2 regions of the Paenibacillus sp. JNUCC 35 genome follow, and region 2 is predicted to be linked to the other one. Evidence: a T-box and tRNA genes for the amino acid it is inferred to sense, from the RefSeq annotation. Region 2 holds a T-box; the other holds one or more tRNA genes.

Region 1 (15,662 bases), 1.5 Mb from region 2:
AATGTTTCAGGCACCCGTTTAGCGGCAAGCTGCGGGATGAAGATGTTCGCGGCCTCTCCTCACAGGAGAGGCTTTTTGTATGGAGTCGAATATGTACTAAGACGGGGGGAGTGTGTAGGAAGGAAGATGGTAGAGTAGGAAGGTTGAGGTCCGAATCCTGCTGACATCCGTGTTAAACGGAAAGAGAGACAAACTCATCCGACGGCCTGTTCTCGTAACAAGGACGAAGGCTTTCCGGACGATAAGCCGGCTGTTTCTCCGGTTCCTGCTGCCGCTCTTTGGCCAGCCAAGACTCCAAGGATTCGGTGCCAAATCCAAGCTGCTTGCTCATGACTCGAATATCGATGTTTCTCATACTCCCTGCTCATCCTCTCTAATAGTCCGGTTCTTGCGGGTCAAGCCCCTGTGAGTAAACAACACTATCATTACTTTATATGGACTTCCGATAACTGTAAATAAGTGTATCTTGTCGAATTCTCTAAAGAATGAATCAATGAATTTCCCAGTTTTCTGGCAAGAAAAAAAGCCGTTCTCACGGCTTTCACACTATTGCACCGGCCCCGACGAACCCGATGAGGACTGGTTTTTTCCCACAAATTCACTGGTCCAGTCGATCATGCCGTTCATCAGATACAAGACCAGATTAACGACATCCTTCTCCGTCAAGGACTGGTTCGTCTGCTCGGAAACGTATTGGGACGTCTTTCTCTCCAACTGTTCGACCATGTTTTTGATGACGTAAAGATCGTCCGCCATGTCCGAAACGGCGGCAGAACTTCCGTTATTGCCGGAGCTCCCGTTTTGCTGCTGGGAAGAGCCTCGGGCTTGCTGATTTGCGCCGCCGGACGAAGAATCCTGCTGGTTTTGGCCGTCCTGGGACTGCTGCCTTTTACCGGAAGAAGCGCTGCGTCTGGCGGACTGGCTGCCTCCGGTTCCCGATTGATCTTGATTCTGGTTTTGATCCTGATTTTGCTGCTGCCCGTTGTCCGTACTTTGGCCCGATTCATACTGGCCGCCGCCCGAACTGCCCGAACCGCCCGAGCTATCGCCGGAGTTTTGAGATCCGCCGCTCATAATCATTTTTTTTAATTGTTCAAACTCCACAAGAAGCATATCGTTCTGCTTGGACAGATCGTCCATCTGCTGCTTAAGTTCCTGGGTCTTGATCATGCTTGCTTGCCTCCATCCAGCTTAATCGCCTATTTGCCTTCGGATATCGTGCCGCACGCGATGCGGTTACCCGAATTCCCGGCCGGATCGGACTTCATATCATCCTGCTTTTCATGGATGACCAGCGATGTTCCTCCCTGCTTCAACAACGAATTCGGCTTGTCCTTCTCCAGAGTAAAAGCTTCCGACACCGTATCCAGCTTCGCTTCTCCGTTTGCCTCCGCTTTCAGATTCGGCAGGTCTCCCACATGAGGCCCCTGGGGATTTTCCATCCCGTGCATTTTGGAGTTCGGGTTAAAGTGTCCCCCTGCCGACTTGAAATCCGGCCCGGCGCAGACGCCGCTTTCATGAACATGGATGCCATGTTCTCCGGGAGCAAGTTTCGGAGCCTGAACCTGGACACGGACCCCTTTGTTCTCTTGGGTAAACCGTGCTGTGCCTACCACGCTTCCCTCTCCGTTCTTAAGCTCAATCTCGACTCCGGACGAGGACGACGGCGTACCGGACGGTGTTGCGCCCGGCGAAGCGGAAGGCGCTGTGGCGGCGGTAGGCAGGGCTTCCGGGGTAATAGTGGAGTTCGGGCCCGCGTTTTTGTTGTTGCCGCTGCCGCAACCGGTCATCGCCGCTGCGGCGGCTGCAGAGAGCAGCAGGGACAGAATTGGTTTTCGCATTATGAAACCTCCTGATCCGATAATTTAGGATATGCCAACATGTCTCTGCCTAAACGCGGCAGTTTCCTTTTTCTTACCCGGTTTGTCTTCCGAGTCAAACCCCGCTGGTAAAAAACGGGAAATTCGTCCTTGTTCGGAAGCTCGCCGGCTTTTCCGGGGCAGCACAAATAGGTCTCTCCGGTGTCGGATATTCTGACGCAACCTCCGGAGGACCTATTGTAGGGAGTAAGAAGAACGCAAGACCGGGAATTTATTTAAAAGCCATGGCGGCATGCACCGCTTTCTGCCAGCCGCTGTACAGCTGTCCGCTGCGCTGCGCCGGCATTTCCGGTTCAAACGTGCCGCCGACCGACCACTGCGCGGCGATTTCGGCGCAGTCTTTCCAGTACCCGACGGCCAGGCCCGCCAAGTAAGCGGCTCCGAGCGCGGTCGTTTCATTGATAAGCGGCCTTTCGACCGGCACGCCCAGCATGTCGCTCTGGAACTGAAGCAGGAAGTCGTTGGACACGGCCCCGCCGTCCACGCGCAGCTTCTTCAGCTTCGTATGGGCGTCCGCCTCCATCGCCGCGAGCACATCCTTCGTCTGATAGGCGAGCGCTTCCAGAGTCGCCCGGATAAAATGTTCCTTGGTCGTGCCGCGCGTCAGCCCGAAAACGGCTCCTTTCACATCGCTGTCCCAATAGGGAGTTCCCAGCCCCACGAAAGCAGGGACCACGTAAACGCCGTCCGTCGATTCTACGCGCGACGCGTACGTTTCGGTGTCTTTGGCCGTCTTGATCATTCGCAGCCCGTCACGGAGCCACTGGATGGCCGAGCCGGCAACGAAGATGCTCCCTTCGAGGGCATACTGAACTTTGCCGTCCAATCCCCAGGCAATCGTCGTCAGCAGCCCGTGGCTGGATGTAACGGCCTGCTCTCCGGTATTCATGAGCATAAAACAGCCGGTGCCGTATGTATTTTTGGCCATGCCTTTGTCAAAACAGGCCTGCCCGAACAAAGCCGCCTGCTGGTCACCGGCGACGCCCGCTACCGGCACTTTCGCGCCGAAGAAATGGGATTCGCTCGTATGCGCGTATACTTCGGAGGAGGAACGGACTTCGGGCAGCATGCTCGCCGGAATCGTCAGCAGCTCCAGCAGCTCTTCGTCCCAACGCAACTCGTGGATGTTAAACATCAGAGTCCGCGATGCGTTGGTATAATCCGTTACGTGAGCTTCTCCCACCGTCAGCCTCCAGATGAGCCACGTATCGATGGTACCGAAAAGCAGCTCTCCGCGTTCCGCCTTCTCTCTGGCACCTTCCACATGGTCGAGAATCCATTTCACCTTGGTCCCGGAAAAATAAGCGTCCAGCAGGAGTCCCGTTTTATCGCGGAATTTCTCCTCCAGTCCCCGCTGCTTGAGTTCGTCGCAGATTTGCTGGGTTTGTCTGGACTGCCAGACGATGGCATTATACACGGGCTCGCCCGTTCTTTTGTCCCAGACGACGGCGGTTTCGCGCTGGTTGGTGATGCCGATGCCCGCCACCTGCTCCGGCTTTACTCCGGATTCGATCAGACAGGTTGCAACGACGGCCAGAACCGAAGCCCAAATTTCGTTGGCGTTATGCTCGACCCATCCCGGTTTCGGGAAATACTGGGGGAATTCCTGCTGGGCGGCATGGACAATTTGACCTTCGTGATTAAACAGAATCGCCCGTGAACTTGTGGTTCCCTGATCGATGGACATAATATAGGATGACATAAGTCCGATCCTCCCTACCGGCTGCCGGAACAGCCTTTTGTCGGCCTTCGGCCGCATCATTCGCAAAGCTGCGGAGACCTCCGGCCATAGGCCGCAAAAAAAGAGATCCACGACAAACCAACCGGATTGCAACATCCGATGCTTCGTATGAATCTCCATAGTCTCCGTCACAGCTATTAACTTTCTTGTAGCATAACGCGGAATAAAAACGCTGTCAACATCCGGTCGACTCTCCGGATTTTCTTAAAACGCCGTGACTAAATTAGGCCAGGCATGGAAAATCAGGCTCTCGTGCTTTGAAAAAATTCTACCCACTCGCCGTCCGGCCCGTGAAAAAAGAAATAACGCGATCCGTTCGGCAGCGTTGTAATTTCCGTATCGATCATCACGACATCCGTCTTGCGGACCCGGTCAAATTCCGCTACGATATCGTCAACCGTAAAAGCCAGATGATGAACCCGGCCCTCTTCGGTTAAGCTTCCGCCGTACCCTTCGATTAACTCGACTTCCGTTTCGCCTTTTACGTCGATGCCAAGGAACGCCAGCTTCATCGCCCCGTTGGTCACAGTATCTTTCAGCTTCAATCCTACGACGGATTCGTAAAATGAAATCGACTTTTCCATATCGGTAACCATTACACCCACGTGTTCCAATTTTGTAACCGCCATCTCTTCTGCCCCTCTCGGTATGATAAACTTCTTTCTGTCCTTATTTTGGGACAAAACAATAGACGAAGCAAGTTTTCCTCCTGATTTTCTTAGTTATTTTTACGCAGCGCAAAAAACCGCTTCTTCTTTAAGCGGATTCCATCATGAGCTATTTGATTTATCGTTAAAAGTCCGTAAACATTAAAAAAAGCGCCCGGTGCGCTTCAATCGCCACCGCCGCCTCCCCCGTCTCCTCCTCCGGAACAATCGCTGCCTCCTCCGCTCCCGCTGTCGCAATCGGTACTGGAATCGGAACCGCCCCCCCAGAAACTCCAACTGGAATCCGTGTAACCGCTGCTGCCGGAATCGGAATAGTGATGCTTGTTTTTACGCTTCTTAGGCGGATTATAAACGCTTGTGGCCAATTTAAGGACAATAAAGACGATTACGGCGAACCAGACTAGCATTATCATAATTTTTCACCCTTTCTCTTGTTCTTTCTTCTGTTTTCATTATAAAATACCAATCCGCTTATTGCAATAAAATTATCTGAAAATTTAGATAATTAATTCAAGTCGGTTTAAATTAGCTTCGGAACGGTTAACTTAAAGAGACGAAACCGGTTACCCGGCTTGTCACGGTGAAGAACCGTACGTTCATTTTATAGCGAAGGGAGTTTTCTTACATGGACAAGCGATCAAACGATGATGTCAGCATATATAATGAAACTTCGAATACAGCGGGCGGCATCAACACCCCTCCGGACCGTGAGGACAAAGCCGCAACCGATCCCGTGAGCGATATCGTGGAGGAGATTATGGACAATCTTTCCGGCGAGCATCCGACTGATCCTTCCCCCGACAAACCGGCGGACAAGCGTTAACCGGCCGAGCTCCCGGCTGACTGTCCTCACGTTTTTGAAAAAAGCCCTCCACGACCGTTTTAAAGCGGCAGGAGGGCTTTTTGGAGATAAACGTATGAGCAGGTTAGAATAGCTTTCTTTTAAATACACAGATCACTTCTTTGGAAGAACCTTGATGCTGGCTTGTGTCAAAACAGGAAATCAATTCCCAGCCTTGAGCCCCCATTTCGTTCAGGTCCTGATCAAATTCGTCAAGGTCTAATTTTCCGCCCACAAAAAAACCTTTTGTAAAAAATTTTAGCGTCTGGTATTCCCAGCGTTCCATCCTCTTTCTTCCCTTCTCTTTGTAAATCGGGCCGCATCTTGACCGCCCTTCTCTGATTATAAAAGAACCTGAAAGTTCAGGAAACACTTCATGCCTGTCAAATACGAATTCCCCTGACCGGAGAGCCCCCCTACCGCCTGCATGTACGGAAAGCTTGCGTCTTCCCGTACATGCAGGCGTGATGCAAATAACCGTCTAATGCGTTCATAACGTCCCCTGCAGTCGTTTGTCTTTTTCCATAAGCTTATTATATATAACTGTTTTATAAAAAATTGTTGACAGTGTTTTAAATTCTTGATATTATACTACTTGTCACTAAGAAAACTGAAGATTTTACAAACATGACTTGATAGCTCAGCTGGGAGAGCACCATCTTGACAGGGTGGGGGTCGTCGGTTCGAGCCCGGCTCAGGTCATACTAGAAAAACCCTTACTTTGTAAGGGTTTTTCGCCGTTTACGGGGTGTTTACTTTTAGCCATACCAAGCCGAAAATGCTGAATTGGGATACTTTTGAATTTTGGACCAATTTTCGAATCGTTCAACAGCCTCTTATCCTTCGAACCACCGCCTGAAAACGTACTTTGATATTTTAATCTTTCTTCCCACCCTAACCATATGGAACGGTGGAGGCGATTGATTCAAAAATTCATATGTTTGTTTCTCTCCAATTTCAAGAATCGCTTTTACATCCTTTGGTTTAATAGTCCAGGGAACTTCATCCCAGTTTATTACCCTCATGTATATTAGCCTCCTATAGAATCACTATCTACAAAAACAGCCTCCGGCTTAATAACCTTTGAATCGATCAGATAAATAGCAATTTTATAAAAGGCTCTTCCTCTAATGGAACTATACCGCGTTTCACTCATTGATGGGTTTAGCTGCTCATTATAAACATTGTAATCCGTAATATAGTCGCTATCTGTACCCGTATACCGGCACTCAATCAGGTGTTGCTCCAGCCACGGCAACCGTTTAACAGCTTGCTCGATACGATTGCAGTAGTCTTTTCTCATGTTGACCATATCCGTATTGTACACGGCAATGCTGGCCGTCTGGTCGCTTGTCTGATTAGTCGGGCCATGAAAACGCTCGGTATAGCTGGCTGTAATGGATGTCAAAGCCTAACTTATTTACTTTCACACTAAGTCCTTTCGGTTTTTTTAGTACAAGCGTCACAAGTCAATCAACCCTCCTATATTGTATTGCTAATCCACTAAGAGAGGAGTTGATAGTCTTGAGACGTAAACTTGAAATATTTAGCTATACATACTAAATTCTGTTTTATATAATAAAATCGGAGGTGATAATCATGTATAGTAATATGACTAATAATTTTTTGATCTATGACCGCCAGCATCGTCGTGCTGACGATGATCCAGATATTTATAATCGATACAAAAGCTTTTTAATATTTATTGGTTTCGATGCTGCTGGGGCAGAACTAGAGGTCGCCTACTTTATGAATGCCGTCTTTGATACGATGGACTGAGGAAAACTCAGTCTGTCATCCCAAGTTCGTCAATATTCATTGAAGGTCTTATACACTCAACAATTAAATTTTCTACTATAAGAAGCCCCTACTGTTTGTCTCGCAGTAGGGGCTATTCCTGTTATTTCATCATGTTAATGTTACATTTGACTTTCGTTCTCTTAGTTCTCCTAAGACTATATTCATCTCAGCCTTAACATCATCTGTCTTAGTTGCCTCCCTTACAGAAATAAAGATGGCCACGGCCCCGAGTGCAAACGAAACAAATGTAGATACGCAGGAAATAAAATCCATGAACATTCCTCTATCTTGACAGGATGGGGGTCGTCGGTTCGAACCCGACTCAGGTCATACTAGAAAACCCCCTACCCTGTAAGGGTCTTTCGCTGTTTAAACGCACAACAAGCCACACCGCTACACCCTATCCCTGAATTAAAAAAGGTCCCTTCCGGGACCTGTGAACTTTCGGTTTACTCTGTCGGCACCACTCTGCTTTTTAAAAATTGCAGCGTGTGTTCAATAGCCTGCTCCAGCTCCGCGGAAGTACCCGCAAACGGATGGACCGTATTGAACGTATGGTTAGCACCGGGAATTTGGATCCACTGGACTTTCGGCTGGTTCTCAACGAGCTTTTCCGAGCCTGCCCTCAAGTTGGCGTGATCTTCCTCGCCCTGTATGAGCACAACCGGAAACGCCGCCCCCCGCATCCGTTCCAGGATGTTGAAGTCCTCCTTGCGGGCCTCCAGATCGTCCAGGATGACCTTATCGAGCGGCATCTGCTGCTTGGTCCTCGCATTCGCGATATAGGCGCGTCCTTCACTGCGCATCTGCTCTTTGCAGGCTTCGTCGAAAATGTCCACCTGCGTAATTCCGTTCCAGCTGACGACTCCCGCAATCTCTGTGGGATGATCCAGCGCGTAGATCAGACTTACGCCCGCTCCGCGGCTGTGACCGAGCAAAAAGACCGGAAGCTTATTGACCGGGTTGGCGGAGCCCCTATGCTGATGCTCCTCGTTCGAAAGATTGATCCCCCTGCTGTGATGAGGATAAAAAACAACGGGTTTCAAGCGATCCGATTTCAGTAGCTTGTTTTTAAAGTCCCACTCGTCCGTCAGCACAGAGATCAAGGTCGACAAATCGTCCAATTCGCAGCTGTACGTATTCTTCGCAAATTTCTCCAGTTCGCTGAATGACTGCCCGTCTTCTCCCACTCCGTTATGTGTAAAATCAAAAGTAATGACATCCACATCCCGGGCCAGTTTCGCCGCCGCGTAAGGGAACATTCCCCAGTTCTTAAATCCCTTAAAACCGTGCGAGACAATGAGAACGCCCCTTGCTATAGAAGACGCCGGATAAAAATCTCCACGAATGACATTGCTTTGATCCATTACGATCTCAAACGGTATCGCCATGGTAACGCCTCCCCGCTTATTGTTTTAATATACCCTTACCCGTTTTACAGGCATTTCTTAACAGGAAAAAATAACTGCAAAAAACTCCCTTGTCTCATTCTGCGGTGCGCATAAGTGAAAGAAGGGAGTTTTCTGTTTATTACCTCGTTGTTGCCTAGATGCCGAAGACCGGACTCGAACCGGTACGATAGTCACCTACCGCAGGATTTTAAGTCCTGTGCGTCTGCCAATTCCGCCACTCCGGCTTACAATGGGCCCTGAGGGACTCGAACCCCCGACCAATCGGTTATGAGCCGACCGCTCTAACCAACTGAGCTAAGGGCCCGGATATGTTATGTATGGCTAAAAACAGGCAAAAAAAATTTGATTAATTGCGGGGGCAGGATTTGAACCTGCGGCCTTCGGGTTATGAGCCCGACGAGCTACCGGGCTGCTCCACCCCGCGTCAGTAACTAGCAATGTCGTATAGCGACAAAAATAAATATACAATACAAAGTACGGTTAAGTCAACACTTTTTTTTAATAAATCGAGTAACGGACACCGAAACGTCCTTTTTTGGATTTGAAGACTTCAACTTCGGACGGGCATTCGTAGCCGTAAATCCACCAGTCCTCCTCCATCCGCTTGGCAAGGACACCTGCCTGAAACTTACTGTCGTACAGCTTTACCCAATATACCCACTGCATGGTCCTCACTCCGTTGATGATGTTATTGGCCTAGAAATAGCATATCCAAAAAGACATTCGCTTATTTGTAGGCCAACACGGTCAGCGGAATTTTTCATAAAAAAGCATCGAGATGCGCAATTTATACATATTCGTTATCTTCATCGGGTACTCCCCGTTCTAGTTCATCCCTGCTTCTATGGGCGATTCTTCCCGATGCGGCCGAGGCTATGGCGGCTACAAGATCGTCCAGGAAGGTATGCACGGCGCCGCCGGTCTTCGTATCCAGCCGTTTGATCAATCCGGGTTTTTCCTTGTCCAGATAACCGAATGTCGTGATGGCAATGCTGCCGTAGCCGAAAACGGAACCGATCGCAAGCGTTTCGTCGCATCCGAATAAACTCTCATCCGTGTCCAGAATGGTTTGGAGCGGCTCTGTAAGCTTTTTCTGCTCGGCCAGCATATCCAGCTCGGTTCCCACCAGAATCGCGTGCTGAAGCTCTCTTTTGCCCAATACGGCCTGAATGGACTGCATGCACGTATCCATCGATAAACCGGGATGATAGGGCGCCTGCATGGCGTATACGATCTCTGCGATGTCTTCCAGACTCGCCCCCCGGTCTGCCAGCCTTTGCATAACGACCTTTTTAATTTCCCGGCTGTGAACTTGTCGTTTCACGGTCTTCTCCCCTTAAACTTCCACGATATGTTCAGTATATGACTTCACACATTTTCGGGTATGGGCGTACGCGGACAATGAATCGTTTTAAAATGAAATTGTGAGCGGGATACAAACACGGTATAATAAGAACTAGTCGACCATAATTTAGGGAGGGATTCCATATGATGTACGGCATCGCCATTCTTCCATCCGCAGAGATTAAGGAATTTGCCAACAGTTATAGAAAAAGGTTCGATCCTTATTATAGGGTGATTTCGCCCCACATTACGGTTCGTGAAAAAGAAGAATGGACCGAAGAGCAGCTTCAGGCTGCCATCCGTCATTTGGAAGATCTGAGCCGCACCGTGTCTCCATTCCAGCTTACGTTCAACCGGTTCAGTTCTTATTTTCCGGTTAACAACGTTATCTACCTGGCACTGGAACAAGCGGAACCGGTCATCGATCTTCACGACAAGCTTTGTACGGGTCCTCTCGTGGATACGGAAAAAGCTTACAACTATCATCCCCATCTGACCATCGGACAGAAATTGGGAGCCGATGAGCTGCACGACGTACTGGCCAGTGTAAAAAACACGCCGGTGGATTTTTCCTTCAATGCGGACAGTATTCAACTGCTCGGAAAACAGGAAAACGGCGAATGGTCCGTTATCCGCTCATTCCCGCTCCAAGGGTAACGAACGCTTCAATAAAAAAAGGCCTTCCGGTTTAACCGGAAAGGCCTTTTTTAGGTGATGTGCGGCGGAAAGAGCCGCCATGACTCGCGCGGCTCCGTCTGAAGCAGTTGCCGAGCTCTTCAACTACTGTTTAAACGTAGTCAGAAGACGCTTCGCCGTCTCGCCTTTATCATTGACGAAGGATTCATAGACTTTGACGGTAACAGGGAAATCCAATTGCATGGAATCCGCATTAAAATTAATGACATTGGCGCCTTTTTGCAGTTTATTTTCCCCTACGAACGGGCTTTTGACCGAATTGATAAGAGTGCCACCGTTATCATACATATCAAATTGCAGTTGGGAGAACGTACGGTCAAGAAGGACGTCTTTCTCCTGTTCGATATCCAATAAAAGTTTTAAGCGGTAATTGTAGTTCTGCTGTTGATTAAACATCGCCGAAATTTCCCAATTATTCACTTTCACCGTCAAAGGATACAGTTTCAGTTCATTCTTCGATTCCGGTTGCGGCTGAAGTTTGACGCTGTAGGCCGTCAGAAGAGATTTATACGATGCACCGGTGTCTGCAGCACTCGCCGGCGCCTCTTGCGCCTTCGTGTCTTGAGACTTGGCCCCGGATGCTCCGTGAGTTTCATACAAGGCAAGCTTCAGTCCTTCTCCCGTCTCGGAAGCCGGAAGAATGTAAGAGTAAGTTACGACATAGGAGGCGTTCGGAAGCACGCGCAGAGTCGTTGTTCCTTGTCTGTTGCCGTTATACGTGTAGCCGTCGCTGCTGACGAGGTCAGTCGCAAACGCAGGCACGTTAAGCGGACCGCCGGATTTGTTCGTCAGCTTAAATTTGGCGATAGCGGTATTAAAAGCGTCGTCCTCATTTTGCTGCATGTGGAGCTCCACGAGGGAAACATCCATATTCGGGTGAACCAGCTCGTTGAGCGGATCCATCTTCATGGCGTCACCGAAAGCATAAGCTCCATGAACCGGCAGGGCATCGGCCTGCTTGGCCGGCAACATAATATGAACGCGGCCTACGCTGTACATGACTGGCTTCTCCTGCGCGTCAATGTATTTCTCTGCGGTGACCACATTTAAAGATTGCAGTTCTGTGTTCAGTTCCGTAGGTATAACAAAGTGAATGTACTTCTTTTCGCCCGGTTCCAGAGTTAGCGTGGCGTCAGATGGGTTGCTGTCGTAAGTCTGGAGGCCGCTTTTGCCTTCCAGAGCAATGTTCGGAAGGGCTTGGCGCTTGGCCGACGGGTTCGTTACGAGCATCTGAACGACCGAGTTCGTTTTCGTTCCGACCGTATCACGGCTGATACTCGTTGTTTTGAATTCCAATGGCGTCTGCAAAGACGGAATGGTGAAGGCTTCTCCCCATTTCTTCACGGAAGCGGAAGGAATTTCGGACGTTTCCGTTCCGTTCCATACCAGATCGCTCACGGGAACGCTGAGCTGAAGCGTTTCTTTTTTCGGATACACGTAAACATCGATGTCTACCCAGCGAAGCTCGCTCAGTTCTACGCCTTCTCCGCTGTCAACCGTCGCCAGGTAGCTAAGCTCAACCTGGGATTTGGGCTGAATGGAGCGTGGGCTTCCCAGACTTGCCTGCAAGCGGAGTTCCACACCGTCTTTCGTTTTCATGCGCACTTCGTACTCGGGTACGCGTACAACTTTCGAACTGGTGTTTTTCATGCGGACAACGGCACCCAGACGGGTTCCGTCCGTTGTTTTTTCGTTTAAGACACTTTTCATTTCGACTTGCAGATAGTTCGTTAATTTATAAGCGGTCGGCGCTAAAGCCGATGCTTGTGCGGGTGCTGGCTTCCCCGGTTCTGCCGCAAGTGCCGGAACGGCGCTTGCGAGCAGAGCGGCAGACAGAAAGACGGACGATACGGTAGTTTTCCATTGGCTCTTCACGGTATTCTCCTCCATGTGTTCCTTTGTTAGTTAGCTGCGGCTGCTGTCGTGACTTTTTCTTTATCTTTCAGCTGATGCTGACCGGAAATGACGATCTGCTCGTTTTCGCTTACGCCGGAAATCACTTCCTGCATCGTTTCCTTCAAACGGCCGAGCTGGATTTTGCGTTTCTCAACGGTATCCCCGTTCAGAACGAAGACAAATGAGTCGCTGCCTTCTCTCACGATACTAAGCGTCGGGATAGCCGCCACTGTCTGCTCCGCCTCATCGGTCAGCTGAATCTGAACTTTCTGTCCGGGCTTCAGCTTTTGGTCGGCGTTTGAAACTTCCAGCTCCAGCGTGTAAGCTTTCGTCTGTGAATCCAGCACATCGGAAATATATTTAATCGGCGCTTTCGTTAATTCCGTCGTGCCCGGCACATAGAAATTCAGTTCTTTCTTGTCGCGCACCAGATTAACGGCTTCTTCCGTCAAATCGGCCTTGATCAGGATCGGATTCAGCTGCTGGATGACTCCGGCTTTGAATCCCTGCCCGACCGTCATCCCCGCCTCAACCGGGAAGTCCGTGAGCACTCCGCTTACAGGTGCCTTCACCTCCGTATTTCCCAGATCGCGTTCCGCTTTCTTGACAGACAGGCCGGACGTTTCGATCGCTACTTGAGCGGCGGCGAGCGAATCCGTATTGTCCAGCGTTTTGCGCTTCTGCTTCAGAGTGCTCAGATCAAGCTTAAGGCTGTTGAACTTTGTTTCCTCCTGCTCCAGCTGGATCTTCGTTACGGTGCCCTCATCATAATCGTTACGGATTTTATTAAAATTCTTCTCCGCATCCCGGATTCCCTGCTCCGCTTTTACGATGTTGTTATCGAGGTCCGTCTTCGCGTTGGCCAGCTCTTCCTTAGCCTGCTTCAACTGGGCCTGGGCGCTCTTGATGCCGAGCTGTCCCTGTTCCTTCTGCAGCTGCAGATCGGATGGATCAATGCGGAACAGAAGCTCTCCCTTTTTGACCATGTCGCCTCTCTTTTTGTAGACCTGCTGAACGTCGCCGCCTGTTTTCGAAATAACTTCCAATTGAACGGAAGAGATGACATTGGCAACCTGCTCAAGCGGGTCCGATATTTTTTCTTTCGTCACCTTGACGGTTTTTACGGTCTTAATCTGAGATTCCTGGCCCTGTGCAGTGTCCTGCGGACCAGCCAGCGGTTTGTTCGAACAGCCGACGGCCAAGGCCGTAGTGAGGGCGACAATGCCTACCAGTTTCGTGCTCTGCTTTACGATCGTAGCTAAAGGACGTTTCATCAGTTGTACTCTCCTCTTCTCTTTGCTTGACTCAGGATTTTGCCGCAGGGACCGTATCCACCTTATTTTTCTTTGGTTTACGGTGGAACGCGTTCGAACTTCTGCGTTTAAAGGATTCAATCAATTCATAAATGATAGGTACGACAACTAGCGTAAGTACTGTAGAAGTGACAAGCCCGCCGATAACGACGACCGCCAATCCTTTGGAAATAATGGTCCCCTTGGACATACCGAGCGCAAGCGGCATAAGCGCAAACACAGTCGCTCCCGCGGTCATAATGATGGGACGAAGACGAGTCAACCCCGCACTGATAAGGGATTCTCTGACCCCAACTCCCTGATCGCGCAGCTGCTGTACCCGGTCGATCAGAACGATCGCGTTCGTCACGACGATTCCGATCAGCATCAGGAATCCGATGAGAGAAGTAATATTGAGCGATTCTCCCGTGACCAGGAGGCCGAACAATCCGCCGATGACCGCCAGCGGCAGCGAGAACAGAATGGCAAAAGGAGCGCTGGCGTTCCCGAATGCGAGAACCATGACTAGATAGACGATAAAGATGGACGCGCCCATGGCAGCAAACATTTCCGAGAACCCGGAAGCGATATCGTCGGATACCCCTTTGACCTCACGGCTTACGCCGGCAGGAAGCTCCAGCGCATTCAATTCTGCAGCCACCTTGCCGCTGACTCCGCCTTTATCCGCACTTTTGATCTTGGCTGTTACTTTCAGCGTTTGGATCTGATTTTCACGGGTGATGGCTGTAGGAGCCTCAATCTGCGTGATCTTGGCGATTTCATTCAGTTGGACCGTCTGACCCGTCGGTGATTTCAGCAGGAACGTGCCGATTTTATTCACCGAATTTTTATACTGGGGATCAAGCTCCACTTTGGTCTCATAAGTAACGTTATCAAACTTCAAGTCGCCGAGTTTGCTGACTCCGATCCAAGAGTTAACCATCTCAAGCACCTGGGCGGAGCTCAGTCCGTACAAACGCGCTTTGTTCTGGTCGACCGTGACTTCGACTTCCGTCTTGGAATCGCTGAGGCTGTCCTTGACTTCATACAGATCGGGGAATTCTTTCATTTTCTCTTTAACCTGGGCGGCCGCCTGCTTCAGATACAGCATGTCGTCGCCTTTCAGGGAGTAAGAGAAATCCGTGCTGCTTCCGCCGGCGCTCGCGGAAATCAGTGAACCGTCGACCTCGGAGCCTTTGGGAAGTTCATATAAGATTTTCTCTTTGTAAGCTTTGAAGACCTGCTCGGCGTTGCTGTTTTCGTTCGCTTCGGTAAACATCATCGTCCGGTACGGCGTTACATCCTTGCTGAATGCGTAGCCCACCATTGACTCATTGTATGTAAACTGCGGATTGCCCGAAGCGTCTTTCGCTTCCCTCATCATCTGCTCGAGCTGCTTGGACTTTTCATCCATCGTCTCGATCGATGTGTCGTTCGGCATCTTAATCTGGAAAATCATCTGCCGGGCCGACTGATCCTCCGGCATGTACGATACGGCAAGCTGCGGTACGATCAACACCAGCGAGGCTATGAAGAGAATTCCGGAGAACAAGAGTGTCTTGATCCGGTTGTTCAGGGACCACTCCAATGCTCTTTTGTAAACAAGCGCAAATTTGCCGACATGATTCTCGTCGTGGTTGCCGAGTTTTTTGCTTTTCAGCACCAGTAGTTTCGCCAGCATCGGAATGACGGTTAGCGCCACGAGAAGCGAAGATAGAAGCGCAACGACCAGCGTAAGGGCGAATGGACGGAACACTTCGCCGATAACTCCGCTAACGAATGCAATCGGACCGAATACGCCGACGGTTGTAATCGTCGAAGAGGTAATTGCCGCGGCTACTTGAGCGGTCGCCAGCTTAATGACAGATTCTCCGCGTTCCTGGGCTTTCTGTAGCTGGCTGTAAATATTTTCGATGACAACGATACTATCATCCACGACGCGTCCGACCGCAATAGCCATACCGCCGAGTGTCATGATATTGAGTGAAATATTAAGCGGCACCATCATCAATAGCGTAATTAGAATGGATAATGGAATCGAGACCAAAACGATGAGGGTCATCCGAATATTTCTGAGGAAGAGCAAAATCAT
Region 2 (15,662 bases):
ACCGCGGTCGCGTAAGAAAACCGGCTGTTTGCGATACCCATCTGATACACATAAACGTCAATCACATTGCTAGCGCTTTCATTCAAGGAATTCCGAAGCACCAGAATCTGGTCGAAGTTGGAATTGAGCACACCGCTGATGGCGAGAATAAACAGAATCGTGATCGTTCCCTTAATCGACGGGAGCGTGATGGCCCGCATTTTCTGAAAACGCCCCGCCCCGTCCATCGTGGCCGCTTCGTAAAGTTCCGGGGAAACCCCGGCCATCGCCGCCAAATAAATGATCGCTGACCAGCCCAGCTCCTTCCAAATGTCGGTCGAAACGACAATGCCCCAGAAATAAGCCGGTTCGGCCAGATATGCGACCGGTTCACGAAGAATTCCGAGTCCTTCCAAGAGCTTGTTGATCAATCCCGTATCCGCCAGCCAGGTGGACAAGATTCCGCCTAGAATGACCCAGGACAAAAAGTGCGGTAAATACGAGATCGTCTGAACCGTTTTTTTGAAGCGCACCGATCTCAATTCATTCAGAAAAAGAGCGAACAGGATCGGAAGCGGGAATCCGATGACCAGCTTGAGCAGACTCATTCCGAGTGTATTCCGGATGACGTGGAGCAAGTTATCGTCCTCCAGGAAAGCCCGGAAGTGTTCGAATCCTACCCAGGGCGCCTCGGAGACGGGCTTAATGATGCTGAAATTTTTGAAGGCGATCAAAATCCCATACATGGGTATGTAGTTGAAAACGAGAATCCAGGCGACCCCGAGAAGAGCCATCGTCTGCAGCTGGCGCTGTTTGTAAAACAAGCGTATCCAGCCTGCCGCTCCCCGTTTGCTCTGAAATGCCGCCGGCGTACGGGAGCGATTGCTGCTTGGCAAGTATCCGCACCTCCTGTCGGTTAAAGTGGAAATCCCGGTTCCTTTATTGTACAGGGGGCGGATAGCGGTCATAAGGCCTCTTTTTTTTCATTGGGGATTAAAATTTCAGGTAGCCGCACCCGAACGGCCGCCAAAAAAAGACATAAAAAAAGTGCCCTCCGGCACCGTTTCGGATCAAACTCGGAACAAACAGACACGTAAATAGGGACCCCGGTTATCCGTGATAATCGGCAGGCCCCTATGCTTGATTGAACGTATTCAATTGTCCGTTTACACTCCATTCCGCTTCATTCGTTTCCTGGGTTCCCGCATGCCTCCGCTTCAATTATTAAGGGCATGCTTCGCTAACTGGGTACAACGGATTCATCTCCCTTCCTGTAGTCTGGACTTCTGGTAGTTATGGTCCTATAGGGATCACCCCTGACTGTCAAGTTGAAGTGTTTATGTCCTTATACCCATTTAAAATTTGTGTTCCTCCTTGGCTTTATCTTACCTCAAATATTAAACTATTGTAAATATTCAGAAAATATCGAAAATAGGCGAAAGAACCGTTTTACCGGTTTCATTCACCCTTTTTCTCGTATTTTCTAACATTTTCTAAGATTTTGTAAGCGTTTCAATGTTTCTTGCTTTGGCCGGAGTCAGACGCTCGAAAAACGAATTACGCAAAGGATTATGGGCGATTTGTATACCCAGCACATTCTCCAGATCCTTGAAATGAATATACGCTTTGCGCGATTTTAACAGAAGGGGATGTTTGAGCGGAATTTGTTTCCCTGCCGTTTCAATCGTTCCCGATTCCGGATCCAGCTTATAAGGCTTGCCATGAAGGTAGAACGTAATCGTACGGTCCTTGTTCCTGGTCATTGTGCCGCCCAGATCCTTCAGCGTGTCCCGCAGGGGCACGTAATTATAATCCTGGCTGAAGTCCATCACATTGCGCTGGATAGTCCGGTTCAGGACCTGGGGCGTGATATCCGGGCTACCGGCCGTGATGCGCGAAATCTGCATAGGATCGTCGGCTCTTGTCGTCATTTCGCTGAGAACCGTGAAGCCGTACTTATACCCGACACTCTGGAGGAGCGAGGTAGCCCGGTCATCATAATAGCCGTAGGGATACGCGTAGGAATCGACTTCCTCTTCCCCCGCTTTTTTCAGTTTCTTCATGCAGTCGAGGGCGTCGTTAACCACCCGCTTCTTATACTGTTCCTCCGTCTCCTGCTTGCCGTCCACCACAATGTTCGTCGTCAGCAGAGGTTTGCCGTTCTGTTTGTCGTGCATGCTGTCGGAATGACACTGACAGGAAATATTGGCGTCGCGATCCGTTGCGATCGTTCTCAGCTGCCGCTCGTCGAGAAAATGGAGCTTGCGCGCACGAGGGTCCGCCAGCGTTCCCGTGATCTCGAAATTAACGGCCGGAACCTGAAGCTCCTTCAGCACCGGATAAGCCTGGTCGTATAGACTTTCGTACCCGTCGTCGAACGTAACCAGGACGGCATTCTCCGGCACATTCCCGCCCGCCATAAAGCTTCTGAACTGCTGGAGCGTGATAAAGTGATAATTTTCTTTCTTTAGAAAAGTGAGCTGGCTGCGGAACAACGCCGGTGTAATCGTGACGTTGCTCGTGTCCGTATCGCTGATGTGGTGATAAAGCAGGACGGCAACCTGATCTTTGTAGGTAAAACGCGGGGCGCTCTGGCGCACCAGGTAAATCGATCCTGCAACGAGGAGAAGAGAAAGAAAAATTTTGAGTGCTTTCATCATACTGCTTATAACCCCTTTTTCAAAATAAAGAAGACTTTATAAGGTTCCATCTTTATCCGTCCGCTTCCTTCCGCATTCGGCTTCGTAAAACATTAATTTTTTGTAACTTTTTTATCCAATTTATTCCATTATAAAAAATCCGCTTTTTCCGCCTCCCTCTTCCATTCAGGCGTTTCCCCTTACGGGTCAAACGCACAATCGCCATCCCTCCCTTCGTCATATGTTGTAGGGTAATGTCAATCAAATTAAGAGGAGTTGGATCGATATGGGATACGTTGGAGGAGTAGGAGCAGGAGCAGGTTGCGGCGTTGGTTACGGTGGACTTTTCACTAGCACGGCGGTAATTCTGGTTCTCTTCATTCTGCTGGTTATCGTCAGCCGCACTTTCCTGTACTAAGTTAAAGAACGCACTATAAACGGATCCGAATCAGCAGACGACCGTTTGAACAGGCGCCTCTAGCAGGTGCCTGTTTGTTTTTTTCGCGCCTCCCCCGGCCGCACAACTATCCGGGATTTTTTTACATACACTGATAAGAACGATTGGAAATGAAAAAAGTTACCGGTTTCCGCTGTTTATTCGATGACTACCGATTTTGTAAAAAGGGGGATGTAATCCGATGCGTGTTATGCGGGAGGTCGCTCATGCCATCCACAGCCTTTCCGAATGGCTGCTGGGAAAACAGGAAAAGGACGGAACGTGGAAATTTTGCTACGACAACGGAATTTCAACGAGCGCCTACCTGATTATTCTGCTCCGCACGCTGGAAACGGAAAATGCGGACGATGAGGCGCTGATCCGACGGCTGCACGACAGCATCGTCCGCACCCAGCAGCCCGACGGCTCCTGGAAGCTGTTTGCCGACGAGAAGGACGGCAATTTGGCCGCAAGCGTGGAAGCCTATTACGCCCTGCTCTTCTCCGGCTATTCGGACGACAGTAGTCCATCCCTGGTGAACGCCCGGGCCTTTATCCGCTCCCGGGGAGGGATCACCGGCGTTACGAATGTCCTGACACGCGTCATTCTGGCCGCAACGGGACAGATTCCGTGGCCGGCGGCGTACTCGATCCCCCTGGAGTTCCTGCTCCTGCCGGCGTCGGCTCCCTTGAGTTTCTTCGATTTGTCCGCCTACGCGCGGGTTCATCTGGCGCCCGTTCTGCTGATGGCGGACCGCAACTTCTCCGTCCGTACGAGCCGGACACCGGACTTGTCCGCGCTGGATGCGCGCCGGGACGAGGACGGGAAGAACGGCGCCTCATCCGGGTCGGTGCCCGGCTCTTCCGCACAACCGGATCGCGGCCCGGGCGGGCTGCTGGCGGCCATCCAGGCGGGGATCTCGCAGCTCGCCGCGCTTCCCGGCCAGCTTCACGGGAGCGCGGTGAAGAAAGCCGAGCGGTTTATGCTCGAGCGGATCGAGCCCGACGGAACGCTGTACAGCTACGCCAGCAGCACGTGCCTGCTCGTCTTCGCGCTGCTCTCGCTCGGCTTCGAGCGCCGCCATCCGACTATCGCGCAGGCGGTAAAGGGCCTGAAGGCCATGCTGTGCGTGTCCGAAGGCAGGCTGCTTATGCAGAACGCCCCGTCCACCGTATGGGATACGGCTCTGATCACCTATGCGCTGCAGGAAGCGGGCGCCCGGCCGGAAACTCCCGGAATCCGGAAGGCCGCCTCCTACCTGCTCGCCAAACAGCAGCGGAAGATCGGCGACTGGAGCCGGAAGGTTTCCCATCCGGTACCCGGAGGCTGGGGGTTCTCCCCCTCCAATACGCTCAATCCGGATGTGGACGATACGACAGCCGCTCTCCGCGCGGTTAAATTTCTGCGCTCCGAAGGGGCTGCCGGCCGGGAAGCGTGGAACAGGGGCTTGTACTGGATCATGTCCATGCAGAACCAAGACGGGGGCTGGGCCGCTTTCGAGAAGGACACGGACGAAAGGCTGCTCACGCTCCTGCCCATGGAAGGCGCGAAGCATGCGGCAATCGATCCTTCTACGGCCGACTTGACAGGCCGGACGCTGGAATTTCTCGGCGGCACAGCGGGTCTGGACGTTAAGCACGTCTGGATTCGTAGAGGGGTCGACTGGCTGGTCGCTAACCAGGAAAAGGACGGTTCCTGGTACGGGCGCTGGGGGATCTGCTACCTGTACGGAACGTGGGCTGCGCTGACGGGGCTGGCGGCGGTCGGCTTGAAACCGGATCATCCCGCTATTGCCAAAGGGGTACGCTGGCTGCTCAGCGTTCAAAATCCGGACGGGGGCTGGGGAGAATCGTGCGGCAGCGACATTGTGGGCCGCTACGAAAGTCTCGGGGCCAGTACCCCGTCCCAAACCGCATGGGCCCTCGACGCGCTGATCGCGGTTCATCCCCGGCCGTCGGCGGCAATCGACCGGGGCATACAGAGACTCGTCGCCGCTCTCGGTGAGCGGGATTGGACTTCCTTATACCCGACAGGGGCGGGACTGCCGGGCAGCTTCTACAACACCTACGAAAGCTACCGGTACATCTGGCCGCTCCTTGCCCTCAGCCATTACCGCAATAAATACGGAGAGAAGTCCGTCAAACCCGAATAACCCGCCTGGTACAGCAGGCGGGTTATTCTCTGTCCTTCAAGACTGGTCTTTGGAGGAATCCGGTCCTTTTACCTCCAATAAATGCGTATACCGGTCGTACCGGCCGTCAAGCTCTTCGGCCATTTCGCGGTACTTCCGGGTTTCCTCGACCACGGGATCAGTCGTGGCCTGTATGCGGATTTCCGTCTTGGCCAGAAGCCGTTTTCTCGCGGATTCCTCTCTGTCTTCTTCCTTCATCTCGCCTTCCGTCAGTTTGCGGACCAGCTGTTCTTCCATTTCTTTGGCATCCATCCCGGTACACTCCTTTCCTAAATCGTCCCCGTTCGGGAAGGGAACCTCTTCTTTTATAGTACCCGGTTAAAAGAGACCCTACACCACGCCGTCCCGACCGCGCTGCAGGCACAGGCGCAGGCGAAGACTCTCTTCTTACGCAAAGAGAGCCTTTTGCCTGCCGATAGTTAATTGATTCCGTTCGCATACTGCTGGAAGACGGCTTTAACCCTTGAAGTGATATAGCCGCTCCCTCCTCTTCCTTTTACATCCTCGATCATCATCGACACGAGAAGCTGCGGATCGGCCGCATCGAAACCGACAAACCAGCCGTTCTCCTGGCCTTCTTCCCCTTTGCTCTTTTTAAGCTCGGCCGTGCCCGTTTTACCTGCGATAAGTTTGCCCGGTACAGCCGCTCCATGTCCCACGCCGCGCGGATCCTTGACCGCTTCGACAAGGTCTTTTTTCAAAAGTTCAGCCGTTTCGGGCTTCATCGCCGATGGTTTCCAGTACTTCTCCTTGCCTTTGTCTTCCTTCAAAAGCGAAGGATAAATGATATTGCCCTGATTAACAAGCGCCGAGTAAGCCAGAGCGATGTGCAGGGAAGTCATGGTCACTTCGCCTTGTCCGTAACCGGAATCGGCCAGTTGAATATCGTTTGCGATCTGCTTGTTGTACAGCTGCGAGGTATCGAACGCATACGGCAGCGGAAGCTTCTCGTTGATGCCGAATTTGGCGGAAGCCTCGACAAACTTGTCTTTCCCCAGCTCCAGAGCGGCCTGGGCGAAATAAATGTTGTCGGAGTTCGTCAGCGCACTCTGCAGATTGACCGGACTCGCATCATGCACCCGGGTTACGTAGTAGCTGCCCCAGGATGCGTCCTTCGTCCAGCGAAGCCCTTTGATCGGCTTCTGTTCGTCGGGGTTCAGCACCCCTCCGTCGATCGACACCGCTGCCGTAAGCATTTTGAAAGCCGAACCGGGCGAGAAGGTTTTCGTAAAGCGGTTCAGGAACGGCTTCTTGGGGTCCTCGTTGAGCTGCTTATACTGCGTGCCGGATATACCCTTCACAAAAGCGTTCGGATTGTACGACGGACTGCTCACGAGAGCGAGTATTTCACCGGTAAGCGGCTGGATTGCGGCAGCCGATCCGGCATCTTTTTTCATCTGCTCGTAGACCAGCTTCTGGAGATTAGCGTCGATGCTTAGCGTCACGGTCTGACCCGGGACCATTTTCTTCTCGGCCAGTGTATCTTTCTCGGCGCCGTCGGCCCCCGTAATGAAGATTTTATAACCGGGCTGGCCCTTGAGCTGCTTCTCGTAGATCTGCTCCAGCCCCGCCTTGCCGATTACGTCGCCCGTACGGTAGCCTTCGCTCTGAAGCTTTTTCAGCTCCTCCGCGCTGATCTGTCCGATATATCCGGTCAAGTGAGCCGCCGCTTCGTCAAACGGATAGGCCCGGATTTCTTTGCTGCTGAACGTGACGCCGAGGAGCTTCGTGTAAGCTTCGGCTGCGCCGTCCTGAATGTACGCGAGCGGTACGAACGATTCCGGCTTCACCCAGGATGCCGACAGCTTCTGGTTGATCTCCTCCACCTTCATCCCCAGCTTATCCGCCAGCTTCGCTTTGGTCTGCTCCGCCGCATCGCCCAGCTTGCCCGGTACGACTCCGATTTGCTTGGCCGGGCCGTTGTAGGCGAGCTTGTTGCCGCGCCTGTCCACGATTTCGCCCCGCACTGCTTCGGCGCTCTGGACTCTTACTTTATCCCCGTCCTTCAATTGGGGGAACAAGTAGGAAGGCGACCAATCGACCTGCCAGACGGTGTCTTTCTCTTTCTTGCCCTTCACCAGACGGGCGGTCTGATCGAATTTCACCGGGCCGGCGAGCGTGTTCAGCTCCACATGAAACGGGACGGAAACCTCGTCCTTATTCTTGACCGGTTTTTGCAGTTCTTCCGGAAAAGCCGGTTTTACGGTCAAATCCGTCATTTCAATCCCTTTATAGACGCTTTCGTATTTTTTGACGAAATCGTCCTTGCTGATTTTAGTCTGCGATGCCGGTGACAGCTTGTCGTACATCGCTTCGTAATTGAGTGCTTTCCAGCCGCTCACATAGGCCTCGAAAGCGTGCTGCGGCGTTTCTTCCTGACTGCAGGCCGGCAAAAGCAGCAGAAGGAGAATGCCTCCGATTCCCGCCAGCGTCTTTCCGTTTCTTATCATGAGATCGCCCCCTGAATGTTCGAATACTTCGGTTGCTTCGGTTGCTCCGGTTCCCTTCCCGTTTTCTTCGTGATTCGCGCTTGCGCATTGGCGTCGGTCAGTTCCAGAGCTTCATGCTGCGCAGGACTTCTCCCGCGATTTTGCGGGTCGTACTGCCGTTTGCCTTCATATCCGCCTCTATATTAAGGGCAAACACATACTCCTGCCCCTCCTTCTCAAGGTGTCCCACGAACCAGCCCAGCACATCGTTGCGGGGTTCCGTCATCGCCCTGACTCCTTCACGTTCCGTATCCTTCTATCATACCGCACCCGTACAAAAAAATCAGGTCCTCCCGCTTCGCGGAAGAACCTGATTCCCGATTCTGCGAGCCTCTTCGGGCGCAGCCGGCTCGTTAGCTTCGTTTATTCTACCCGCATCCGGAGAGTGGACTCGCCGAGGGCGACTTCCTCCATACCTTCCGCGTTCTCGTAACGGATCGTGCTGACCAGCACGTTATCCCGGAGTACCTGTTCGTACCGCAGTAAGGCCTCTTTAAGCAGCGGATCGGCATCCAGCACAAGAGTGATGCGCCGGTCAATCGGCAGATCCAGCTTTTTGCGGTAATCCTGAACGGCGCGGACGACTTCACGGACGGCCCCTTCCTGCTTGAGCGCTTCGGTCACTTCCGTATTCAGGGCGACGGTAAGGCCGTAGCCGGATGCGGATGCGAAGCCTTGCTTCGCCGTTTTTTCCACGAGCAGTTCATCCAGCGTCAGGTGCACGCTTTCCCCCTGTACCTCTGTATCCAAAGCACCCCGGCCGACCGCTGCGGCAGCTGCTTCAGGAGAAAGATTTTTCAAATAACCTTGCAGGGGACCTACTAATTTGCCGTATTTTTTGCCGGCCGCTTTCAGGTTCAGCTTCAAAGCAAACTGGACGAAACCGGCATCGCTTTGCTCCAGACGAACTTGCTTTACATTGATTTCCTCCTGGATGATCGCTTCAAAACGGTCCAGCGCAAACTCGCGGTCAAGCGAAATCAGAAGCTCCGACAACGGCTGGCGGGTCTTAATCGCCGTTTCGTTGCGGACGCTGCGAGCCAGTTCGACGATCTGCCGAGCCGTCTCCATCTCTCTTTCCAGCGCGGTATCGACGGCGGCTTCGTCCGCTTTCGGATAGTCGGCCAGATGCACGCTGCCTTTCCCTCCGAGATTGCCGTATACGTCTTCGGCGATCAGCGGAGCGTACGGCGCGATCATCCGCGCCAGTGTGAGCAGAACTTCGTGGAGCGTCTGATACGCCTCCACTTTGTCTTCCGGCATGCCGCTTCCCCAGAAGCGGTCCCGCGAACGCCGGATGTACCAGTTGCTCAGCTCATCCACGAATACCTCGATCTGCTTCGCCGGATTAAGGAAGTCGTTCGCGTCCAGTCCTTTGACGACACTTGCGAGCGTGCTGTTCAGCCGCGACAAAATCCAGCGGTCCAGCTCATTACGCGGCGGTTTCCGCTCGAACGAACCCGGATCAAAGCCGTCGATATCGGCATACAAGGCAAAGAACGCATGCGTATTGTGAATCGTATCGATGATCTTCGATTTTGCTTCCGCGACGATCTGCTTGGAGAAACGTTTGCTGTTCCAGGGGGCGCTGTCCGACAGAAGCGCCCAGCGGAACGCATCCGTCCCGAACTCTTCGATAATGTTCCACGGGTCGAGGACATTCCCCTTGCTCTTGGACATTTTCAGCCCGTTCTCATCCAGCACGTGCCCCGTTGAAATGACCGCCTTGTACGGCGCCCGGCCGTTATACAGCGTCGAAACCGCCAGCAGGCTGAAAAACCATCCGCGCGTCTGGTCGATGCCTTCGCAGATCATATCCGCGGGATACTGCTCGTTGAACGTCTTCTCGTCTCCGAACGGATGATGATACTGGGCGAACGGCATGGAGCCGCTGTCGAACCAGACGTCGATCACTTCCGGCGTTCTCTCCATCACCCCGCCGCACGAACAACGAAGCTTGACGTCATCCACGTACGGTTTATGAAGCTCAAGACTCTCATCCACGGGATCGACGGCACGATCGCGCAGCTCCTGGTGGCTTCCCGGAGCAAATTCCTCTCTGCAATCCCCGCAGACCCATACGTTAAGGGGCGTGCCCCAGTACCGGTTGCGGCTGATATTCCAGTCCACCAGCTCCTCCAGGAACTTCCCGAAACGGCCTTCGCGGAGATGGCCCGGATACCAGCTCACTTCGTTGTTGTTCGCGATAAGCTGGTCTTTGACCGCCGTCGTCCGGATAAACCAGCTTTCCATCGCGTAATACAGCAGCGGCGACTTGCAGCGCCAGCAGAACGGATAGCTGTGCTCGTAGCGTTCTTTGGAGAAGAGCAAACCTCGTTCGGACAGCTTTTTCACGATATCCACGTCGCAATCTTTCACAAAACGGCCCGCGAAATCGGTAATTTCCGCAGCGTAGGTGCCATCCTGCTTCACGACATGGACGAAATCGATCCCATGCTGGCGTGTAGTGCGGTAATCGTCTTCCCCGTGCGCGGGCGCGATATGCACGATCCCCGTTCCGCTCGAATCGCTGACATAGTCGGCGTCTACGACCAGATGGCCTTTGTTCAGCTTCAAATAGCCGAAAGGCGGCTCATATGCGGTTCCGACGAACTCGGCCCCTTTATGCACGGAGAGGACCTCCGCTTCGCCTCCGAACACCTTGTCGGCGAGATTCTGCGCCGTCACGTACACGTCTCCGTTATGCTTCACTTTGACATAATCGAGATCTTTGTTTACCGCCAGCGCCACGTTCGCCGGAAGCGTCCAGGGGGTCGTCGTCCATGCGAGAAAATATTCGTCCGCGGCCTTGCTCTTGAACTTGACCGTGGCACTCAGATCTTTGACGTCTTCGTAGCCCTGCGCCACTTCGTGCGAGCTTAGCGTCGTCTGGCAGTCGGGGCAGTACGGGCTGACACGGTGGCCCTTGTACAGGAGCCCTTTCTTATGGATGACCGACAGCACATGCCAGACGCTCTCGATGTAATCGTTCGTCAGCGTCACGTACGGATGTTCCATATCGGTCCAGTAAGCGATGGCTTCGGTCAGTTCGCGCCACTGTTTTTCATATTCGAACACGCTGTTCTTGCACGTTTCCACAAACTTGGCCACGCCGTATTCCTCGATCTCCTGCTTGCCCGAAATGCCCAGCTGCTTCTCGACGCCCAGCTCGACCGGCAGTCCGTGCGTATCCCAGCCGGCCTTGCGGACGACGCGGTAGCCCGACATCGTTTTATAGCGGCCGATAAAATCCTTGATGACCCGGCCGAGCATATGCCCGATATGCGGCTTGCCGTTCGCCGTAGGCGGACCTTCGTAAAAAACGAAGTTCGGCTTGCCTTCCCGGTTCTCGATCGACCGGCGGAACGTATCGTCCTCCCTCCACTGGTTCAGGACCCGCAGCTCCCGGGTTCTTGCTTTTTCTTTGACATCGACTTTGTTCATGTTCCGTCATCCTTTCCGGCTTCGGTTCTTAAAACAACAAAAAAATCCCGTCCCATAAGGGACGAGATTGTATCTCGCGCTACCACCCTTGTTCCGCCAAAGCCTTGTGGATAAAAGCTATGCGGCACCTCATCTGCGTACGATCATACGCGTCCCTTGTAACGGCGGGATCCCGGGTCAGCTTACTAGCCTGCTTCAGCTTTCCTTCTCGGAGAGGATTTTCTGCTCATTCTTGTCCATTGGCTTTCAGCGCGGGGCCAACTCTCTGGGGAACAAGGGATCAGCGTACTCGTTCTCGTCAATGAATTTCTCGGGTTCATTTTCAGATATTCCATTTTTACAGCATTTTCGGTAAAATGTCAACCCGCGTTTGTCCTTCGGCGCTGCGGCGGTAATTTCGTTGTCCCGCTCTTTTTTTACCTGGCTTCCCCATCCGGCACTTGTATGACTTTCCATAAGGAGGTAGTCTGGAATAGAAAAATCAATCGGACTTCTATTTGATGAGGTGGTGCATGCATGAATGTCGAGGCTTATTTGAAAAGAATGGACACGAGCCGTCCGGCCAAGCCGGATATGGCTGCTCTGAAGGAGCTTCAGCTCCGGCATATGCTTCACGTGCCTTTTGAAAATCTGGACGTAATCCGTCAAGTACCGATCACGCTGGACATCGCTTCCTTTTATGAAAAGGTGGTCGGGCGCCGCCGCGGAGGCTTCTGTTACGAGCTCAACGGACTTTTCAGCACACTTCTCAAGGAACTTGGTTTCACGGTGCGCCTGATTGCGGCTACCGTCGCCAAGCCGGACGGAACTTGGGGGATGCCTGAAAGCCATGCGACCATTCTGGCGGAACTGGACCGATCCTATCTGGTCGACGTCGGCTTCGGCGACTCCGCCAGATCCCCGGTTCCGCTGGACGGAACACCGGTGGAGGATGCAAGCGGCGTTTACCGGGCCGTGAAAGTGCCGGAAGCGGACGGCCTGTACGATCTCCAGCGCGCCGGCGAAGACGGGGCCTGGAGTGCGCTGTACCGCTTCTCGGCGGCGCCCCGCTCTCTGGGGAGTTTTGCCGAAGCGTGCACGTTCAACCAGACGTCCCCCGAGTCCCATTTTACGCAGAAGCTGCTTGCGACAAAAGCGACCGCGACGGGACGGGTGACGATTTCGGGCGACCAGCTGATCGAGACGGACGGTGACGTCAAAAGCAGACAGCCGCTGGCCCCGGAGGAACTGGAAAAGACGCTGATCAGCCGTTTGGGCCTGTCCGTCTGAAAGACGGAAAGCCGGTCTGCTCGCATAGAGCGGACCGGCTTTTGGTGATTGCCGCCGGGGCGATACTTCGGCGCCATGGGTTTGCTGCGGCGCTTCAATACTGGAGACGCCGGGTGTCCGCATAAAGCTGCCAACCATTTTTCTGACGCTTGCCACAGCGGCGATTTCTTTCGATTTGCAGCAACGCTTGGAACGCGAAAAATCGGTATGCTCGCATAGAGCATACCGGTTTTGGGTGCTGCATTCCGCTTCAGCGCTCTTCCGGACCGGCTTCCTGCCGGCGTTCCCCAACTGCGCCTTGGAGGCGTGCCGCTTCTTTGTTAAAGGGCCGCAAGCTTGTTTCTCAGCCGCGCCGCCGCAAACATTCCTTCCGCGTCGTGCAGGACATCGCCCGGTTTGTTCCCCTTGCCTAGGATATAGCCCTCGAAACGGATGCCCATAAAGTCGAAAATATACTGAAACTGCTGAATCATCGGCAGTCCCTTGATTTCCGGCAGATCGCCTCCGACGGCGATGACGTAGGCCTTTTTGGCGGCCATCGTTTTTTTGAAATCCGGGTAGTCCCCGTCCCTCATCATCTGCGACCAGCGGTCCACGAAGTTTTTCATGATCCCCGACATGCTGTACCAGTACACCGGTGTCGCAAAAATAAGAACGTCCGCGGCAAGTACCCGGTCGATCACTTCTTTGTAATCGTCGTTCATCTCCGGAAATCCCTCTTCCGCATGACGCCCGTCGATAATCGCCCGGATTGTGTAAGTGTTAAGCTGAATCCGGTCGACTGTCAGACCTTTGACGGCTTCCTCCGTCAGTTGCTCCGTATTTCCATCGGGACGTGTTCCCCCGTAAATGACTGCGATTGACATGGCTGCGTTCACTCCTCGGTTCGATAAGTCGGCAGGCTCTTGCCCGTCCGCAGTGCAGGCGGGGGATGCCTCGTTCTCTTTATTTCGCGATTTGTTCCGGTGTTTCAGGTCTTGCCGGACACTACCCTCTCATTTTACAATAAAGAGAACGATCAACAAAGACGATTATTTCGATGTCATCAATCAACTTTTTCGATGAAAGAGAGAAGCAGCGATGGAAACCAAACAACTTCTGACGTTTAAAACCGCCGCCGAAAACCTGAATTTTACCCAGACGGCCCGGATGCTAAACTTTGCCCAATCCAGTGTGACCGCGCAAATCAAAGCGCTGGAATCCGAGCTTGGAGCCCCCTTGTTCGAACGGCTCGGCAAACGGCTCGTTTTAACGGAAGCGGGGCGCCAGTTTAAATTGTACGCCGACAAAATCATTACCCTGACGGAAGAGGCCAAACAGGCCGTCCGCGGGGACGAAGAACAAGCCGGAACGCTTGTGATAGGCGCCCAGGAAAGCCAGTGCACGTACCGTCTTCCCGCTTTGCTCAAAGAATTTAAAGCCCGCTTTCCGAATGTGAAGCTCGTGTTCCGGCCTTCGAATTCGGATGCTCATGCCAGGGAGCAGCTGCTGGAAGGCGTTCTGGATATCGCCTTTATCATGGACAGCTGCAAGCCGCGTGATGCACTGCATATCGAAACGCTGATCCGGGAGGAGCTCAAAATCGTCGCCTCGCCCGATCATCCGCTCGCGGACGTGAAGAACCTGACGCCGAAGGATCTGGAGCACGAAACGTTCCTGCTGACGGAAGCCGGCTGTTCCTACCGGACCATCCTGGAGCGGTCCTTCAGCTCCGTATCCGTCTATCCGCTAAACAAATTCGAATTTGCAAGCATCGAAGCTATCAAGCAGTGCGTCATGTCCGGCCTCGGAATCGCCATTCTGCCCGGCATGGTTGTAGCCGCCGACCTGCGTGAAGGGAAGCTGACCGAGCTGGCTTGGAAAGCGCCCGAGGGCGCGTTGTTCACCCAAATCGCCTGGCACAAGGACAAATGGATGACACCGCCCCTGTTGGCTTTTATCGAGCTGACACGGAAAGTATTCCATGCCGGCGAGATGGTTCCGGAGCACAAACCGGAAGCGAAGCCGGCGGAAGTAACGCTCACTTCCTGACGGCGAAAACGCGCATGACCTGCTCGGCCGTCTGTTCCAGCAGCTCCGGAGTGCGGCGCATCGCCTCTTCGAGGGACATCGGCCCGTTTACGAGGCTGAACACGGCCGTGACTCCCTGCCCGTAAAGCTCCTCGATCCCTTCGCCCACGGACCCGGCCAGCACCACGGCCGGAACGCCGTGCTTCGCGGCCAGCCCGGCGACTCCGGCCGGCGTCTTGCCCCTTGCCGTCTGGGCATCTGTGCGGCCTTCTCCGGTGAGGACCAGAGCGGCTCCCTTGACCGCCGCTTCCAGTCCCGCAACCGCGGAGACGACCGAGAAGCCCGATTCCAGCCTGGCATTCAAGAAAGCGAGAATGCCGCCGGCCAAACCGCCCGCCGCTCCCGTTCCGGGCTGCCCGTGCAGGGCCGTGCCGGTAGCCTCCCGGATCACATCCGCAAAGCGGGCAAGGTTGTTCTCCAGCCGGTCGACCATGTCCGGCGCCGCTCCCTTCTGGGGCCCGAACACGGCGGATGCGCCGTGAGGACCCGTGAAGGGGTTGGTCACGTCGCACGCCAGCGTAAAGGTGCAGCGGGCCAGCCGCTTGTCGAGGCCGTCCGCGGAAATACCGGCGACCTCGCCCAGCGCCCCTCCGCCTGCCCCGGCCGCGAGAGGCCTGCCTCCGCTGTCGAGCAGCTCCGCGCCCAGGGCCTGGAGCATCCCCGCTCCCCCGTCGTTGGTGGCGCTTCCGCCCAGGCCGAGTATAAAATGGCGGCAGCCTTCATCCAGCGCAGCCGCAATCAGCTGCCCGAATCCGTACGTGGACGTCAGCAGCGGGTTCCGTTCGGATTCTTCCAGCAAATAGAGCCCCGACGACTTGGCCATCTCGATGACCCCGGTCCTGCCGTCACCGAGAATGCCGAAGACAGCGGATATGTCCCGGCCCAGCGGGTCCTTCACGACGGCACGAACCATCCGGCCTTTAGAAGATTCCATGAGACATTCCAGGGTCCCTTCGCCGCCGTCCGCCATCGGAATAACGGAAGTCGTGATGTTCCCGATGCCTGCCCGGCGAACGCCTCTTTCGATGGCAAGCCCCGCTTCCTTGGAGGACAGGCTGCCTTTATAGGAATCCGGCGCAATGACGATTTTCAAGGGAATTCGCTCCTTTTCCTTATAGTGGCTGTTACACTCTCTTGCCCGTATC

The links. The T-box of region 2 lies ahead of ileS (isoleucine--tRNA ligase). A T-box ahead of a tRNA ligase gene usually reads a tRNA of that ligase, here a tRNA-Ile.
Region 1: it has a tRNA-Ile gene. The T-box ahead of ileS (isoleucine--tRNA ligase) is inferred to sense a tRNA for this amino acid. The anticodon was not compared.

Annotation. Positions count from the first base shown of each region.
Region 1 is NZ_CM177771.1:2,023,625-2,039,286, reverse strand. It holds gene AC2TF6_RS09345 (CBS domain-containing protein) at 1-22, shown strand, start outside; gene AC2TF6_RS09340 (hypothetical protein) at 173-355, opposite strand; gene AC2TF6_RS09335 (hypothetical protein) at 547-1,170, opposite strand; gene AC2TF6_RS09330 (superoxide dismutase family protein) at 1,200-1,841, opposite strand; gene glpK (glycerol kinase GlpK) at 2,092-3,582, opposite strand; gene AC2TF6_RS09320 (VOC family protein) at 3,864-4,250, opposite strand; gene AC2TF6_RS09315 (hypothetical protein) at 4,454-4,702, opposite strand; gene AC2TF6_RS09310 (hypothetical protein) at 4,915-5,112, shown strand; gene AC2TF6_RS09305 (DUF4177 domain-containing protein) at 5,216-5,416, opposite strand; tRNA gene AC2TF6_RS09300 (tRNA-Val) at 5,760-5,832, shown strand; gene AC2TF6_RS09295 (helix-turn-helix domain-containing protein) at 5,967-6,155, opposite strand; gene AC2TF6_RS09290 (hypothetical protein) at 6,161-6,433, opposite strand; gene AC2TF6_RS09285 (hypothetical protein) at 6,730-6,909, shown strand; gene AC2TF6_RS09280 (alpha/beta fold hydrolase) at 7,380-8,321, opposite strand; tRNA gene AC2TF6_RS09275 (tRNA-Leu) at 8,481-8,566, opposite strand; tRNA gene AC2TF6_RS09270 (tRNA-Ile) at 8,573-8,646, opposite strand; tRNA gene AC2TF6_RS09265 (tRNA-Met) at 8,693-8,766, opposite strand; gene AC2TF6_RS09260 (hypothetical protein) at 8,841-9,008, opposite strand; gene AC2TF6_RS09255 (phosphatidylglycerophosphatase A family protein) at 9,130-9,666, opposite strand; gene AC2TF6_RS09250 (2'-5' RNA ligase family protein) at 9,831-10,343, shown strand; gene AC2TF6_RS09245 (hypothetical protein) at 10,467-12,257, opposite strand; gene AC2TF6_RS09240 (efflux RND transporter periplasmic adaptor subunit) at 12,284-13,552, opposite strand; gene AC2TF6_RS09235 (efflux RND transporter permease subunit) at 13,584-15,662, opposite strand, start outside.
Region 2 is NZ_CM177771.1:3,505,777-3,521,438, forward strand. It holds gene AC2TF6_RS15870 (ABC transporter permease) at 1-875, opposite strand, end outside; gene AC2TF6_RS15875 (polysaccharide deacetylase family protein) at 1,473-2,639, opposite strand; gene AC2TF6_RS15880 (YjcZ family sporulation protein) at 2,905-3,036, shown strand; gene AC2TF6_RS15885 (terpene cyclase/mutase family protein) at 3,257-5,206, shown strand; gene AC2TF6_RS15890 (hypothetical protein) at 5,243-5,497, opposite strand; gene AC2TF6_RS15895 (penicillin-binding transpeptidase domain-containing protein) at 5,665-7,695, opposite strand; gene AC2TF6_RS15900 (hypothetical protein) at 7,793-7,960, opposite strand; gene ileS (isoleucine--tRNA ligase) at 8,098-11,178, opposite strand; T-box leader at 11,233-11,489, opposite strand; gene AC2TF6_RS15910 (arylamine N-acetyltransferase family protein) at 11,695-12,447, shown strand; gene AC2TF6_RS15915 (flavodoxin family protein) at 12,768-13,313, opposite strand; gene AC2TF6_RS15920 (LysR family transcriptional regulator) at 13,528-14,478, shown strand; gene AC2TF6_RS15925 (glycerate kinase) at 14,468-15,610, opposite strand.